DNA from 2 places in the Pelagibius sp. 7325 genome. Region 1 is predicted to be linked to the other one. Evidence: predicted binding sites of a transcription regulator. Region 1 holds the regulator's gene; the other holds the start of a gene.
What was found. The regulator LexA, encoded in region 1, represses DNA repair genes until DNA is damaged. The targets are predictions, from matches to a motif close to ATGTTCTANTTTGGTTC.

Region 1 (3,407 bases):
CATGGACGGCTATGCCGTGCGCGCCGCGGACGTCGTGAAGGTCCCGGCGACCCTGGACGTCATCGGCGCGGTGCCGGCCGGCGGCCTCTTCGAGGGCACCCTCGCGCCGGGCCAGGCGGTGCGCATCTTCACCGGCGCGCCGCTGCCGCCGGGCAGCGATGCCATCGTCATCCAGGAGGATACCGAGGCCGCCGACGGGCCGGACGGCAAGAAGGTCACGGTGAAGGAGTCCTGCAGGCCGGGCAACTACGTGCGCCCGGCCGGGCTCGACTTCGCCGCGGGCGATCCGGGCCCGCGCGCCGGGCGCCTGCTGACGGCGCGCGACGTCGGTCTGATCGCCGCCATGAATCATCCCTGGGTCGCGGTGCGGCGGCGCCCGCGCGTCGCCATCCTCGCCACCGGCGACGAGGTGGTGATGCCCGGCGAGCCGCTGGGCCCGAGCCAGATCGTCAGCTCCAACGGCCTTGCCCTCGCCGCCTTCGTGCGCGCCTGCGGCGGCGAGCCGGTGCAACTCGGCATCGCCGCCGACCGCGAAGACAGCCTCGTTGCCTTGGCCGCCGGCGCCAAGGGTGCCGACCTGCTGCTGACCGCCGGCGGCGCCTCGGTTGGCGAGCACGACCTGGTGCAGAAGGTGCTGGGGCGCCAGGGCATGCAGCTCGACTTCTGGAAGATCGCCATGCGCCCGGGCAAGCCACTGATGTTCGGCCAGCTGGGCGGCACCCCTGTCATCGGCCTGCCGGGCAACCCGGTCTCCGCCGTGGTCTGCTCGCTGCTCTTCGCCCGCCCGGCGCTGAATGCCCTGCTCGGCCTCGACGTGCCGGCGCATCCGGTGGAACAGATGGTGCTGGGCGCCGACCTGCCGCAGAACGACCGCCGGCAGGACTACCTGCGCGCCACTGTCGCCAAGAACGGCGACGGGCGCCGCACGGCGACACCCTATGGCCGCCAGGATTCCTCCATGCTGGCCCTCCTCGCCGCCGCCGACGGCCTCATCGTGCGGGCCCCCCACGCCCCGGCCGCGGCCAAGGGCGACCAGGTCGAGGTCCTGGCGCTGCAGCAGCTGCTGCCCGGCGTCTGACCCCCTACACCTGACCCCTGCGCCCGGTTTTCCGCCCTTTTTTGCTATCCTTTTGCGCGGCCCGACCCCTGCCAGGTTCCGGACATAGCTCTTGACGCTGTTTGAGAACTAAACTAGAACACGAGGGAAGGTTTTTGTTTTGTTCCACATTTTGTGTCTCATTCGTGACGAACGACGACACCCGGGGGTCCAGCAACGATGCTCACCAGAAAGCAGCACGAGCTTCTGCTCTTCATTCATCAGCATCTGCAAAAGAACGGTGTTTCTCCTTCCTTCGACGAGATGAAGGAGGCGCTGGCCCTGAAGTCCAAATCCGGCATCCACCGGCTGATCACCGGCCTGGAGGAGCGCGGCTTCATCCGCCGCCTGCCCCACCGGGCCCGCGCCGTCGAGGTGATGCGCCTGCCCAATGATATCGAGGCGGCCAACCAGTCCCATGAGGAAGCGCCGGCGCCCGCGGTGCCGCGTACCGGTTTCGCGCCGAAGGTGATCCGCGGCGGCTTTTCCTCCTCCATTCCCGGCGCCCAGGCCGGCGGCGACAGCGAGGCCCTGCAGCTGCCGCTATACGGGCGCATCGCCGCGGGCACGCCGATCGAGGCGCTGCGCGACTATTCCAACTACGTCGACGTCCCCGCCGCCCTGATGGGGACCGGCGAGCACTATGCCCTGGAGGTGGACGGCGATTCGATGATCGACGCCGGCATCCTGGACGGCGACACCGTGGTCATCGAGCGCTGCGAGACGGCCGAGAACGGCGCCATCGTGGTGGCCCTGATCGACAACGAGGAAGCCACCCTGAAGCGGCTGCGCCGCAAAGGCGGCGCCGTGGCGCTGGAGCCGGCCAACAAGGCCTACGAAACCCGCATCTTCCCACCCGAGCGGGTCACCATCCAGGGACGCCTCGTCGGCCTGCTCCGCCGCTACTGATCTTCGTCTTCCGATAGCCACTCGGGCCGCCGCGCCGGAAACGGCGACCACGGCCGCGCGCCCTGCTGGCGCGCCACTGTGCGGACGGTGATCCCCCCGCCCTCCAGCCACACCGCATGGGCGCCGTAGCGCCAGAGGTCGAAGCGGTCGATGACCACCGCCGGTCCCGCGCAGGGCTGACGGCGCAGCGGTTCCAGGCTGATCACCACGTCGGCCCGGCCGCAGTCGTCGTCGGCCGCGCGCGGGTCCTGCAGGACGGCGACGCGCAGCGTTTCTTGCGTATAAAGACAGCCGAGCGGATCGCAACTCAGGCGCCCTGCCGCCGCCTCGCCAAGCTTCGGCCAGGTCACGGTCTCCGCCGCAAAGGCCTGGCGCTCCCAGGTTTCCAGCACGAAGCGGCTGCCGCGCTGGGAGGGCACCCAGAGCCGGCCCTCCGGATCGCGCAGCGCGACCTGGCGGGCGTCGCCGCTGACCAGCAGGCTTGGCGGGTCGAAGGCGAGCGGGCTCAGCGCACCGGCCAGAATCACCGGCAGCGCCGCCCAGCGCCAGCGGCCGCGCCAGAGGCAGAGCCACAGCCCGCCGAGCACGGCGAGGCCGAGGCCCCAGTCGGGCATCGGCGGTACCTGCAGCACCGCCGCCGGCCAGCCGGACACGGTGGCGGCAACGGTCAGCAGCAGCTCGATGCCCCAGCCCATGGGCGCAAGCGCCAAGCCCTCCAGCCCGAACGGCATGAGCAGTACCGCCAGCACCGCCCAGGGCATGATCCAGAACGCGGTCAGCGGCACGGCGAGGAGGTTCGCCGGCAGGCCGTAGAGCGCCAGGCGGTGGAAGTGGAAGGCGGCGAAGGGGCCGGTTGCCAGCATGGCGATCACCGAGGTCGCGGCGACGCCGGCGACGTAGCCGGCCAGCCGCCCCAGCGGCCCGCGCGCCGTCTCCCGCATCGGCCGGCGCCATTCCCAGGCCTCGTAGGCCGCGATCAGCGCGGTGACGGCGGCGAAAGACATCTGGAAGCTCGCAGTCATCAGGCTCTCCGGCGCCACCAGCAGGATCACCGCCGCGGCGCAGGCGACGAGACGCAGCGACAGCGCCCGCCGGTCCAGCAGGACGGCCAGAAGCACGATCATGACCATGAGGAAGGCCCGCTCGGCCGGGATGCTGGCGCCGACCAGGTTCAGGTAGACAAAGGCGCCGGCGGCGGCCGCCACGGCGGCGGCCTTCTTGATCGGATAGCGCAGGGCGACGCCGGGCAGCAGCGCGAGGCCCGCGCGCAGGAAGAAGAACAGCAACCCGGCGACGAGGCCCATGTGCAGGCCGGAGATCGCCAGCAGGTGGGCGAGGCCGGCATTGCGCATGTCCTCCTGCACGGCCTCCGGGATGCCGCCGCGCTGGCCGGTGACCAGGG
Region 2 (3,407 bases), on a different contig from region 1:
GGTGAGGAAGAAGACCATCAGCAGAACCGCCTGGATCGGCTCGGTGTAGTGGATCATGGCGCGGCGCAGGGTCGAGTTGCCGATTACCAGGCCGGCCAGGAAGGCGCCGTAGGAGGCCGAGAGGCCGAGCAGGCCGGAGACCGCCGCGGCGCCGAAGCAGAAGGCGAGCCCGGCCAGCGGGGTCAGCTCCGTGTTGCGCCCGACCCCCTTGGCGAAAGGCAGGCGCACGCGCTTGCGCTTGCCGAGATAGGCGATCATCAGCGCCAGGAAGACGATGGAGATGACGATCTTTCCAATGGCCAGGGCACCGATGCCGCCGTCGCCGTGAAAGGCGCCGATGATGAGGATCATCGGGATCACCGCCAGGTCCTGGGCGATCAGGATGCCGATGGTGACGTAGCCGACGCGGGTGCGCTTCTCGCCGATCTCCTCCAGCATCTTGATCGCGACGGCGGTCGACGACAGCGCCACCACGAATCCGACCACCACGGTCAGCGCCATCGGCCAGTCGAGCAGCAGGCCCAGGAGGTACATGCCGAGGAAGGCGACGACGATCTGGAACGCGGTGGTCAGCACCGCCACCTTCCACACCGCGCGGAAGTCGCGCAGGTTCAGCTCCATGCCGATGAAGAACAGCAGCATGAGGACGCCCAGCTCGGCCAGCAGCTGGACCTGCTCGCGGCTCTGCACGAAGCCGAAGCCGGAGGGGCCGAGCACTGCGCCGGCGATGATGTAGCCCAGCAGGATCGGCTGGCGGAAATGGCGCATCAGCAAGCCGCAGGCCATCGCGCCCACGACGACGATGGCCAGTTCGGTGATGTTGCTGGTGTGGCCTTCCATGCCGGAAAGCTAACACAAATCAGCGTTTAAGGGATTAACGGGGGAAGCGGAGGGCCCTCACAGCAGCGACAGCTGGCGCTTGTCGGCCTGTTTTGCCGCGTCGCGCGGCGCGGCGAACCGGGTGACGTCCAGCGGCGCCAGGCCGCGGTTCAAGCCCAGGCGCCGCTCGGCCTGCTTGAAGCGGGTGCGCAGCAGGTCGGCGTAGACGCCGCTGCCGCGCTGGCGCAGGCCGAACTCGGACTGGTAGAGCCCGCCCTCCCGGGTGTCGCGTACCAGGTTCAGCACCTTCGCCTTGCGCTCGGGAAAGTGCGTCTCCAGCCACTCGGTGAAGAGTTCCTTGATCTCCAGCGGCAGGCGCAGCAGCACGTAGCCGGCGTGCCTGGCGCCGGCGCGCACGGCAGCGTCCAGCAAGGCCTCCAGCTCGGCGTCGTTGATCGCCGGGATCATCGGTGCGGTCAGCACGCCGGCCGGCACGCCCGCGGCGTTGAGGGTACGCAGCGCCTCCAGACGGCGCTCGGGGGTCGGCGCGCGCGGCTCCATCACCCGCGACAGCTTCCTGTCCAGGCTGGTCAGCGAGATCATCACCCGCACCAGGTTCTCGCGCGCCATGGGCGCCAGAATGTCGAGATCGCGCAGCACCAGGTTGGACTTGGTGACGATGGTGAAGGGATGGCGGGTCTCCTTCAGCACTTCCAGGATGGCGCGGGTGATGCCGAGGCGTCGCTCGACCGGCTGGTAGGGGTCGGTGTTGGTGCCCAGCGCGATGGGCTCCGCCTTGTAGGCCTTGCGCGCAAGTTCCTTGCGCAGCAGCGCGGCCGCTTCGGGCTTGGCGAGGATCTTGGTCTCGAAGTCGAGCCCCGGGGAATAGCCGAGCCAGGCGTGGCTCGGCCGCGCGAAGCAGTAGATGCAGCCGTGCTCGCAGCCCCGGTAAGGGTTGATCGAGCGGTCGAAGGGGACGTCCGGCGAAGAATTGCGGGTGATGATGCTGCGGGTCGCGTCCCAGGTCACCTCGGTCGGAGGAGCCGCGGGGGACATTGGCGGTTCGCCGAAGCCGTCCGGTCCGACGCTGCCGTCCGGATCGTTCCAGCCGTCGTCGATGGCGACCCGGGTGAAGGGCTCGTAGCGGCCGCTCGCGTTGCTGACGGCGCCACGGCCCTTCTTCGGTCGGTCGGGGATCAGATCAACCATGGAGGGGAACGTAGCCCCAAACCATGAATAAAACAAGAACAAAACAGGAAAATAAACGCTTGTAGCCGGCGGAATCCCTGGTCCGAATCGGCGCCACCGATTCGTCAGGATTGCTTCGCCGAACCACTACTTCAACTAGCGGTCGGGGTTGTCAGGACTACAAAATCTAGCTCGGTCCCCGGCCGCCGGAACACGGCATGTTCTCCGATGTTCTTGTCGCATGCCGTGTTTCCGGGGCGCGGCTGCAACTTATGCGGCGGCCTCGGCGCGCTGCGGGCGGTAGCGCGCCAGCCAGTGGGCATAGGGCGCCGGCAGCACCCAGGCCGGATCGGCGACGCCGAGGGCCAGCGCCGCCTCGTAGGGCCAGTGGGGGTTCGCGAGCAGGGCACGGCCCAGCATGACGAGATCGACCTGGCCGTCGCGGATCAGGGCGTCGGCCTCTTGCGGATCGTTGATGAACCAGCTGGTCGCCGTCGGGATGCCGGCTTCCTTGCGCACCCGCGCGGCGAGCGGCGCCATGAAGGCGGGGCCCCAGGGGATCTGCGCGCCGGGGATGGAAAAGCCGATGCTGACGTCCAGCAGGTCCAGGCCCTTGGCGGCGAACACCCGCGCCAGGGCGATCGCTTCCTCGAAGGTCTCTTCGCGGCCGTCGAACTCAATGACGCCCAGGCGCGCGGTCAGCGGCAGGTTTTCCGGCCAGACGGCGCGCACCGCCTCCAGGGTCTCCACCAGGAAGCGGCTGCGGTTCTCGAAGGTGCCGCCGTATTCGTCGTCGCGCTGGTTGGAGTGCGGCGACAGGAACGACTGCGCCAGGTAGCCGTGGGCGAAGTGCAGCTCCAGCCACTCGAAGCCGGCGGCGCGGGCGCGTTCGGCGGCGGCGACGTAGTCCTGCTGCACGCGGGCGATGTCGCCTTTAGTCATGGCGCGCGGGCGGCGCGGCAGGTTGGCGCCGAAGGGCAGGGCGGAGGGGGCGATGGTCTCCCAGGCGCGCGGATCGCCCAGCGGGATATGGTCGTCACCTTCCCAGGGGCGGTTGGCGCTGGCCTTGCGGCCGGCATGGGCGATCTGGATGCCCGGCACCGCGCCGGCCGCCTTGATGGCCGCGACGGCGGGCGCGAAGGCCTCGGCCTGGCGCTGGTTCCACAGCCCGGCGCAGCCCGGCGTGATGCGCCCTTCCGGCGATACGGCGGTCGCCTCGGCGACCACCAGCCCGGCGCCGCCGCGCGCGAGGCCGGCCAGATGCGCATGGTGCCAGTCGTTGATCACGCCCTCGGTGGCGGAGTACTGGCACATGGGCGAGACGGCGATGCGGTTCTTGAGGGTGACGTCCTTGAGGGAGAAGGGGGAGAACAGCGACGACATGGGGGGTCCCTTCGGGT

Region 2: the regulator LexA is predicted to act here: its motif matches at 2,054-2,070, upstream of WDC82_RS02915 (PA0069 family radical SAM protein).

What each region holds. Positions count from the first base shown of each region.
Region 1 is NZ_JBBKAH010000009.1:264,379-267,785, forward strand. Features, by position in the region: gene glp (gephyrin-like molybdotransferase Glp) at 1-1,078, shown strand, start outside; gene lexA (transcriptional repressor LexA) at 1,277-2,005, shown strand; gene WDC82_RS19655 (ComEC/Rec2 family competence protein) at 1,999-3,407, opposite strand, start outside.
Region 2 is NZ_JBBKAH010000002.1:215,164-218,570, reverse strand. Features, by position in the region: gene WDC82_RS02920 (cation:proton antiporter) at 1-840, opposite strand, end outside; gene WDC82_RS02915 (PA0069 family radical SAM protein) at 898-2,028, opposite strand; gene WDC82_RS02910 (NADH:flavin oxidoreductase/NADH oxidase) at 2,278-3,390, opposite strand.